Regions from separate parts of the Pseudocolwellia sp. G5-9 genome, predicted to be linked through region 1. Evidence: predicted binding sites of a transcription regulator. Region 1 holds the regulator's gene; each other region holds the start of a gene.
What was found. The regulator sigma-54, encoded in region 1, starts transcription at its own class of promoters, with help from an activator protein. The targets are predictions, from matches to a motif close to GTTGGCACGNNNNTNGNNT.
Positions count from the first base shown of each region.

Region 1 (2,212 bases):
CTGTTCCCTTTAAATGAACAGTAGATTCAGCTATTTGATTTGATTTTTCAATGGTTAACACAACATGAACATTATTGATCTGATCAAAATGACGTTCTAATTTTGAAAATTTCGTATTAACGTATTCGCGTAAAGAGTTTGTGATTTCTACATGATGACCAGTTAAATTGATTTGCATAAGTTAAACCCTCTTTTAGTGATATTTGAAAAATTAAATTAAACTTTTTCGTTGGTTTGATGGTGGAATGGACAACGATTCTCTATATTTTGCTACGGTTCGACGAGCCACTTGTATACCTTGCTCGGCGAGTATTTCTGCCATTTTATTATCACTTAATGGTTTGGCAGGAATTTCTGCGGCGACAAGTTTTTTGATAAGCTCTCTGATTGCTGTTGAGGAGCAATCGCCACCATTTTCGGTACTAACATGGCTGGAGAAGAAGTATTTAAGTTCAAATATACCTCTTGGTGTATGCATATATTTTTGTGTTGTTACACGTGAAATAGTAGATTCATGCATTTCAACGGCTTCGGCTATATCGTTTAAAACCATAGGTCGCATAGATTCAGGGCCATGCTCAAAAAAGCCTTGCTGGCGCTGAACAATACAATTAGACACTTTTAATAGTGTATCGTTTGTTGACTTCATGGTACGTGTCATTGCTGCATATTGTTGGTTAACAGACAACTTAGGCGCGGTATCTGGATTTAACTCAACAACCCAACGACCATTTTTCTTTTCAACGGATACGTCAGGAATAACATATTGATCGTCACTTTTAACTACGCTGTCACCAGGACGAGGATCTAATGATTGAATTAAGCGAAGGACTTCACGTAATTGATCTTCTTTTAAGCGTGTTTTACGCATTAACTGACGATAATCTCTACTACCTAGTAGATCGATATAATCTTTAACAACTTGCTTGGCTTCTTTTAACCAAGGCGTTGTTAGTTCAAATTGATTCAGTTGAATCAATAAACAATCAGAGACTGAACGAGCCCCTACACCTACAGGATCAAATACGTTAATTCTTTTTAGTACTGCTTGTATTTCATCGAGTTCAACACCTTCAATGCCAACACAGTCTAAAATATCTTCACAGGAAACGGTTAAATATCCAGATTCATCTATGGCTTCAATAATCGCTATTGCAATGGTTTTGTCTGTGTCACTAAAAGGTGTTAATTCCATTTGCCATAAAAGGTGATCTTGCAGCGAGTCTTTAGTTTCGCCTTGGTAGGTATAATCTTCAGAAGGAGAGCTAATGCTACCTGTGTTTGATACGCCAGCACTGTAGCTTTCGTCCCACGTAGTATCCATGTTTAACTCTTCAGGAATATCTGTGTTTCCCATGGCTTCTGTGGTTGTCATTTCATCTATAGTTGGGGAAGAGTCTTCAGTGCCGTCTGTTTTTTTTGAATCTATTTCTTTTGTCGCATTTGCGGAAAATGCATCTTCTAAATTATTGACTGATTCATCTTGGGTATTAGAAGGACTTTCATCAACTTCTAGCAAAGGATTACTCTCCAATGCCTCTTGAATTTCTTGTTGTAAATCCAACGTAGAGAGTTGCAACAGCTTGATGGCTTGTTGTAACTGCGGTGTCATCGTTAGATGTTGTCCGATACGGAGTTGTAAAGAAGGGCGCATCTACGTATTTTTTATCCTATTCATTAATAATACAAAACGATAAAACAATATAAATATTGTTGACTGCTTATAGATAACTATAGCGTAAATTGTTCACCAAGGTATACATCTCTTACATGCTGATTGGAAAGTATTTCTTCAGAGGTCCCTTCAGCGATCAGTTCACCATGACTTACAATATACGCATGCTCGCAAACATCGAGTGTTTCTCGAACATTATGGTCTGTAATTAATATACCTATACCACGTTGCTTTAAGTGAATAATAATTTTTTTTATGTCGCCAACAGAAATAGGATCTACGCCGGCAAACGGTTCATCTAATAATATAAATTTTGGGTCTGCGGCAAGTGCTCTGGCTATTTCGACTCTGCGGCGTTCACCACCAGATAAGCTCATACCTAAATTATCTTTAATATGACCAATATTAAATTCTTCCAATAAGTGCTCTAATCTTTCTTCTCGTTCGATTTCATTAAGGCCTTTTTGAGTTTGTAAGATGGCCATAATGTTATCGTATACACTTAGCTTTCTAAAAATTGAAGCTTCTTGTGGCAGA
Region 1 is NZ_CM147893.1:2,750,219-2,752,430, reverse strand. Features, by position in the region: gene hpf (ribosome hibernation promoting factor) at 1-178, opposite strand, end outside; gene rpoN (RNA polymerase factor sigma-54) at 212-1,654, opposite strand; gene lptB (LPS export ABC transporter ATP-binding protein) at 1,732-2,212, opposite strand, start outside.

Region 2 (2,212 bases), 300 kb from region 1:
TAGCGTTTACTTTACCGTCAGCAGTATATTTGCCTTTACGAGCACCAAGTAAAAGAACACCTGCTAAAGCAGCAGCAGCACCCGCCATGTGAACAATACCCGAACCAGCAAAATCAGAGAAACCTAAGTCACCTAAAGTGTATAAACCAAATACAGATTCACCGTTCCAAGTCCAGCTACCTTCCATAGGGTAGATAAAACCAGTTAAAACAACAGTAAATGCTAGGAAAGCCCAAAGCTTCATACGTTCAGCAACAGCACCAGATACAATTGACATTGCAGTAGCAACAAATACTACTTGGAAGAAAAAGTCAGACGCATTTGCGTATACTGAACCGCCATCAAAACCAGCTTCAGCAGATTCAGCTAACACAGTTGAGACTAAAGCATCAGCATTCGCAGCACCATCTAGTTCAATTCCACTTAAAAATACACCACCACCATACATAATGTCGTAACCAATGACTAAATACATAATGCAAGATATAGAATACAAGGCTATATTTTTAGTTAAAATTTCAGCTGTATTTTTAGCTCTTACTAAACCAGCTTCTAACATAGAGAAACCAGCTGCCATCCACATAACCAATGCACCACATACTAAAAAGTAAAAAGTGTCCATTGCATATTGAAGTTGAAAAATATTTTGTTCCATTATGACTTACCCCTTAAAGTGCTTCAGCATCGTTTTCGCCAGTACGAATACGTACAGCTTGTTCTAAGTTGTAAACGAAAATTTTACCATCGCCAATTTTACCGGTATAAGCGGCTTTAGTGATCACTTCAACCAAGCGATCAACTATATCGTCATTTACAGCAACTTCTAATTTCACTTTAGGTAAGAAATCTACTTGATATTCAGCGCCGCGATAAAGTTCTGTATGCCCTTTCTGACGACCAAAACCTTTAACTTCACTTACGGTAAGACCTTCAACACCTATTTCAGATATCGCTTCGCGAACATCGTCAAGCTTAAAAGGCTTTATAATTGCATTAACTATTTTCATGTATGTACCCCTATTTTTGTTTAATAAGTACTATACAAATCACATGCCAAAGAATTAATCATATAAAAAACATATAGATAGTGGGTTTTGTGGATTTACATCTTTAATTATTGCACCAAAAACACACACACTAAGGGCAAGTTGACATAAGTTGGTGCACATAAATAAAGGATTGTAAAAAAGTAGAAAAAGTGAACATTTAGAGGAAGTTTAATAAAGAAGATTGTAACCTATACCTCTACTATTCAAGGTATAGATCCCTATTAGAACTAAAAGTATTATCAAAAGAAGTATTCAGCTATCACTTTTAATAAACAAATGCAGAGCCTGGCGATAAAATCGATAAAATACTTAATCGCTCGATATTACAAAAATGATTAGCCGCAACAATCATTTTTGGAGAAACATTTAAATCAGTTAAAATATCTTTTTTTATCAATGAAGAGGGTTTATGAGTTTTACATTGATAATTTAATAGCATGACACGCTTAGATAAATACAACAGTTTAGCTTCAACAGTGGCATGTTCAACATCATATTCATCTTGACTACGTATAGGCTCAATTAAGCTATAAGGTAATTGCCATTGTTTAAGTAATTCACCACTACATTGCCCATAGGTAAAATCAATAATGCTCTGTTGTTTATCCCATGGAAATTCAGAAGTAGTAATCGAGTTACATGCCTTAATTTTACTTGGCATACTTTGATGAACAGCTAATTCACCAATATTATGTAATAAACCTAATATGAATAAGCGCTCAGCATTAATCACATTTAATTCTACACCTAAAAATTTGATGATTAACGCACAATCCACCGCTTGTTCCCAAAAATTATCTAAATACTCAGGAGCTGCAGAAATAGATTTAAACGCATCAGTTGTAAAGTAAGCGATAACTAAGTTATATACTTCTGTTATACCTAGTACTAACACAGCTTTTGAAATGGTTTCGATCTTACCGGGGTAATTAAAAAAAGAACTGTTAGCTAATTTAAGAATGGTTATCGAGAGTGTAGGATCTAAAATAATAATCTCGGCAATATCATCAATGGTCGATGAGTCATTATCAATTAATTCTTTAATACGAGTAAATGAATCAGAAAGAACAAAAACCTCTTCAGCATTTTCTGCACATTCAAATGCATTCATCACACTATCTCCAAAATGACTAAGATTAAACAACCAGTAACTAAATTGTAGT
Region 2 is NZ_CM147893.1:2,454,791-2,457,002, forward strand. Features, by position in the region: gene AC0L5Q_RS10515 (ammonium transporter) at 1-655, opposite strand, end outside; gene glnK (P-II family nitrogen regulator) at 669-1,007, opposite strand; gene AC0L5Q_RS10525 (HDOD domain-containing protein) at 1,315-2,160, opposite strand.
Region 2: a site for sigma-54 is predicted at 1,040-1,058, ahead of glnK (P-II family nitrogen regulator). Genes of this name have one in related genera too.

Region 3 (2,212 bases), 450 kb from region 1:
ACGTAACGAAGAAGGAGCCGGCTTAGGTTTAGCTATTTGTTGTGAACTATTAAAACAAATGGATGGAACAATAGAGGTAGAATCAACAGAAAATGTTGGCAGCAAATTTATTATTACCCTTGAGTTAGGCGATATATCTCATACCACCGTTGCGCCTTTATCTTTTAACCGAATACACTCACAAGCCACAACAGAAAACTTCCCTCAAATTACCGGACACGTATTAATTGTTGACGACTTAAAAGATATTCGAAATCTTATTGGTTTTATTTGCCGATCGTTTGGTTTAAAAACCTCGTTTGCCGTTAATGGCGAACATGCCATCACTAAAATTTTAGAAGCTCAAGAACAAGGTAACCCTTTTAACAGCATACTTATGGATATTCATATGCCTGTTTTAGATGGTAAACGTACTATTTTAAAACTAAGAGAAATGGGCATAACCACACAAATAGTTGCCGTTACAGCAGCAACAATGAAAGGCGTACATCAAGAACTGAAAAGCTTAGGTTTTAACGACGTAGTTGCAAAACCGATAGATAAACACGTTTTATATCAATCGTTAACACAAAGCTTAGCGAATAATAAAAATGCAAGAGTGCAAATAAAATCGCTTGAACAACCGATAAACAATGTATCTAATGCAACAGAAAACGCCGCATCGCCCTCAACACATTTTTTAATTATTGAAGACGATAAAGACGCCGCACAAGTTACCGCCTTACTCCTTAATAACTTAAATATTGAAGCAAGTATTGCCCACAGCGCAGCAGAAGCAACAACACTTTTAACACAAAACGAAGGGCTATCTAACCACCAATACGACCAAATATTATTAGATATAAACCTACCCGACGCTAATGGTTTAGCCTTGTCTAAACAATTACGCATACTCTCACCTAACAGTAAAATCACCATTATTAGTGGCAACGCAATCAGCCAAGACGTACTAACCGAATTTTCAATTGATCAAGCACTGCTTAAACCCATCAACTTAACTATGCTTAAACAAATAACTTAAAACTCCCCCTTCATTCACCAATAAACCTCAATTGTGAAAATTATACATTTTCACCCTGTAAAGTTTACTTTTATATATTCACGCCACGTCAAAATAAAAACAAAAACAGCTAAAAAAACAACAACTTAACCATTGGCATAACTCTCGCATTATCATTATTGAAAACACTTATTAACAAATCTAAAAGGAGAAACATATGTTAGGTTGGGCATTAACCTTTTTTGTTATAGCAATTATTGCAGCTATCTTTGGTTTTGGCGGCATCGCAGGAGCAGCAGCTGGTGTAGCAAAAATTATATTTTTTATTTTTGTCGTATTGTTGGTTATCTCATTAATTTCCAATGCTATACGAGGTAAAGCACCAAAAGCTTAAGTAACGTATTAACTGAATATATTAAACATAAACACATTTATTTTTTAACGGAGAATGACTATGACTATTAACAAAAACAAATCATTACTATTATTAACAATTATCGCGGCTTTAGGTTTAAGTGCTTGTACAGAGCAAAAAGCAGAAACAGCAGGTGAAAAAGTTGATGAAGTAGTTTTAGACGCTAAAAATGCAGCCTCTGATGCAGGCGACTCAATTAAAGACGCTGCAACAGATGCAGGTAACGCGATTGAAGATGCTTGTGAAAATGTAAAAGAAGGTTTAAAAGCTAAAGATCAAGACTGTTAATTTTAGCTTCATCCTAAAACACACTATCACCTTTAGGTCATAGTGTGTTTTTCATTAAAAACACACTGTTCATACCAAACACCTGATCAGTAACAGGAATATAACTCATGAACAATACAGTCAGCCTACTTATTAAAAACACTTTTGCCACCCTATTCACCTTTATATTTTTAGGGTTAGCTGCAGCCATTTTATTCTCTTTAGTGATTAATATATCTACGGCTATATTGAACGGCTCCGATATTATGGAAATGTTTTTAAGTAGTATAAATACTGGAGTCATTGGATTAGCGGTATTTGAACTCGCTCTCGTGATAAATAAAGAATATGTAAATAATACGCCAGATAAAAAAGAAGATGACGCGATTACCGTATTAAGAAGAACATTGCCTAGATTTATAGGTATGGTATGCGTTGCTTTATCGCTTGAAGGATTAATAATGGTAATAAAATATAGCCAGCTAGATCTTGCAGGTAACCTATACTACCCAGTAGCCATAATAACTTCC
Region 3 is NZ_CM147893.1:3,196,085-3,198,296, reverse strand. Features, by position in the region: gene AC0L5Q_RS13885 (response regulator) at 1-1,021, shown strand, start outside; gene AC0L5Q_RS13880 (DUF1328 family protein) at 1,218-1,394, shown strand; gene AC0L5Q_RS13875 (hypothetical protein) at 1,455-1,703, shown strand; gene AC0L5Q_RS13870 (hypothetical protein) at 1,811-2,212, shown strand, end outside.
Region 3: a site for sigma-54 is predicted at 1,153-1,171, ahead of AC0L5Q_RS13880 (DUF1328 family protein). Genes of this name have one in related genera too.

Region 4 (2,212 bases), 940 kb from region 1:
TCATCTGAGGTTTGACACTCGTTATTAACAACAATACCACCACGCTCACCTATTTGTAGGTCAAAGTCGCGAGCTAAGTTATCGTAAGGGCGAATACCAGCAGAAAATAAAATAAGGTCGGTTTCTAAATGGGTTCCGTCAGCAAACACCATGCGATGTACGCAGTCTTCTCCGTCTATAATTTCTTGCGTGGCTTTTTGTGTATGAACTTGAACACCAATGCCTTCAATCATATTACGAAGTAATTCGCCGCCGTCTTTGTCAAGCTGAACACCCATTAACTGCGGTGCAAATTCAACAACATGTGTTTGTAAACCAAGCTCTTTTAATGCGTTAGCTGCTTCGAGACCTAATAAACCACCACCTACAACCACTCCTACTTTGCCTGAGCTTGCAGATGCTTGAATCGCATCAAGATCGTCAATTGTGCGATAAACTAAACAGTGATCTCTTTCTTTACCTGGAATAGGAGGAACAAAAGGGTAAGAACCTGTTGCTAAAACGAGTTTGTCGTAAGGGTATTTATCACCGGTTTCTGTACTAACTATTTTCTCAGCTTTATTGATATTCGTCACTTTAGCGTTAGTAAAAAACTTTACCCCTAATTCGTTGTAATGCTCGGGTGTTGTTAGGGCTAAATCATCAGCCGTTTTACCTGAAAAGTATTCAGATAAATGAACACGGTCATAGGCGAGTCTATCTTCAGCAGATAATACGGTAATTTCGTAACCTTCATACTTGGCCATTTCATCAACAAAGTGATGACCAACCATACCGTTACCTACTACAACAATTTTTTGTTTTGCGCTCATACTCACAATCCTACTTAACTATTTAATGCCGCATCGATGCGGAACTGAGGTGGGAAATACAGGACGTTGTAATTCACCTCGACTTAGTAAGGATATTGCAAACACAGTGCCATGAATTTTAAATTATATATATCAGTGCATTATGTTATTTTCATAGTGTTTATATTATGAAAGTGCACTAGTGTGAAGAGAAATGCGCACAAGACCTGTGCATGTTTAAATGCTATTACCTAATCGTGGAGTTTAAATTTTGGGAGCGCTTTTTGTAACCTGTGAACAAGCAGGTATATGTTTAGAGTGATAGTGAAATCATTAAAACCACAAACAATATAGCTGACATGCCTTGCCAAAACTGAATAGGATTACGCTGCATGATGGGTTGCTTTTTGTACTCTTGTAACGCGTTGATGTTTGGCTTACTCATATCAGCGTAAAATTCTGAAAATGATTGATATCTAAGAGCAGGATCTGCTTGCGTAGCTTTTTTAAGCGCTAAATCTAACCACAAAGGTAAGTCTTTTCTATAATGACTAATTTTTTTATATTGAAAATGCGCATAATCACTAAAGGTAACTTCAGCTCTCACCATAGGTTTATAAGGTAAATTTCCGCATAGCATTTCGTAAGCGATAACACCTAATGAAAACAAATCACTTTTATGATCTGCATGTAGTGTGAGTAAGGTTTCAGGGGCAATATAATTTAAAGAACCTTGTGGAACAGACTCAGCTACGTTATTGCTGTTTTCTTCTAACGAGGCCACAAGTACGGTACCGTAGTCAATAAGTGTTACTTTTCCGTACGTATCAATCATGATGTTGTCTGGTTTTAAATCACGGTGCACTAAGTCTAAACGCTGAAAGGTACGTAGGGCGTTGATCACCTGCTCTAGAATATCGCGCACTTGTGCAATGCTAGGATTTGGATTGTCGTGTATCCATTCAGATAATGTTTGGCCTTCAATATATTCGCACACATGGTATAAAAACTTGCTGTTAGTATCAGCGCTTTGTACACGCATAACATTACGATGGTTTACACGTTCACCAATCCAAGCTTCGCGCATAAAACCTTGTAGATAAAACATATCGTCAGCAAAGTTTTCAGAAGGGACTTTTAACACACGAAGTGTTGGGTCTGATTCATGCTGAACAAGGTATAAATGAGATCGTATGCTGGCGTGAATAACTTTACATACTTTGTAGTTGTCTATCTTCATTCCTACATCAAGGGCAGGAGGAATCGTTTTACTTAATAAATCTCTTTCTATTTCAGCGAGTTCGCGATTCGGTGTGCCGCCAATATACATCAGCAAACAACTAATATTGTCGTTACTGCCTACCTCTAAAGCAAAATTTACAATGCTTTTGCTAACCGTTTCTAAATCGTCACTGGTAGGA
Region 4 is NZ_CM147893.1:3,690,597-3,692,808, forward strand. Features, by position in the region: gene nirB (nitrite reductase large subunit NirB) at 1-812, opposite strand, end outside; gene AC0L5Q_RS15965 (bifunctional protein-serine/threonine kinase/phosphatase) at 1,105-2,212, opposite strand, start outside.
Region 4: a site for sigma-54 is predicted at 908-926, ahead of nirB (nitrite reductase large subunit NirB). Genes of this name have one in related genera too.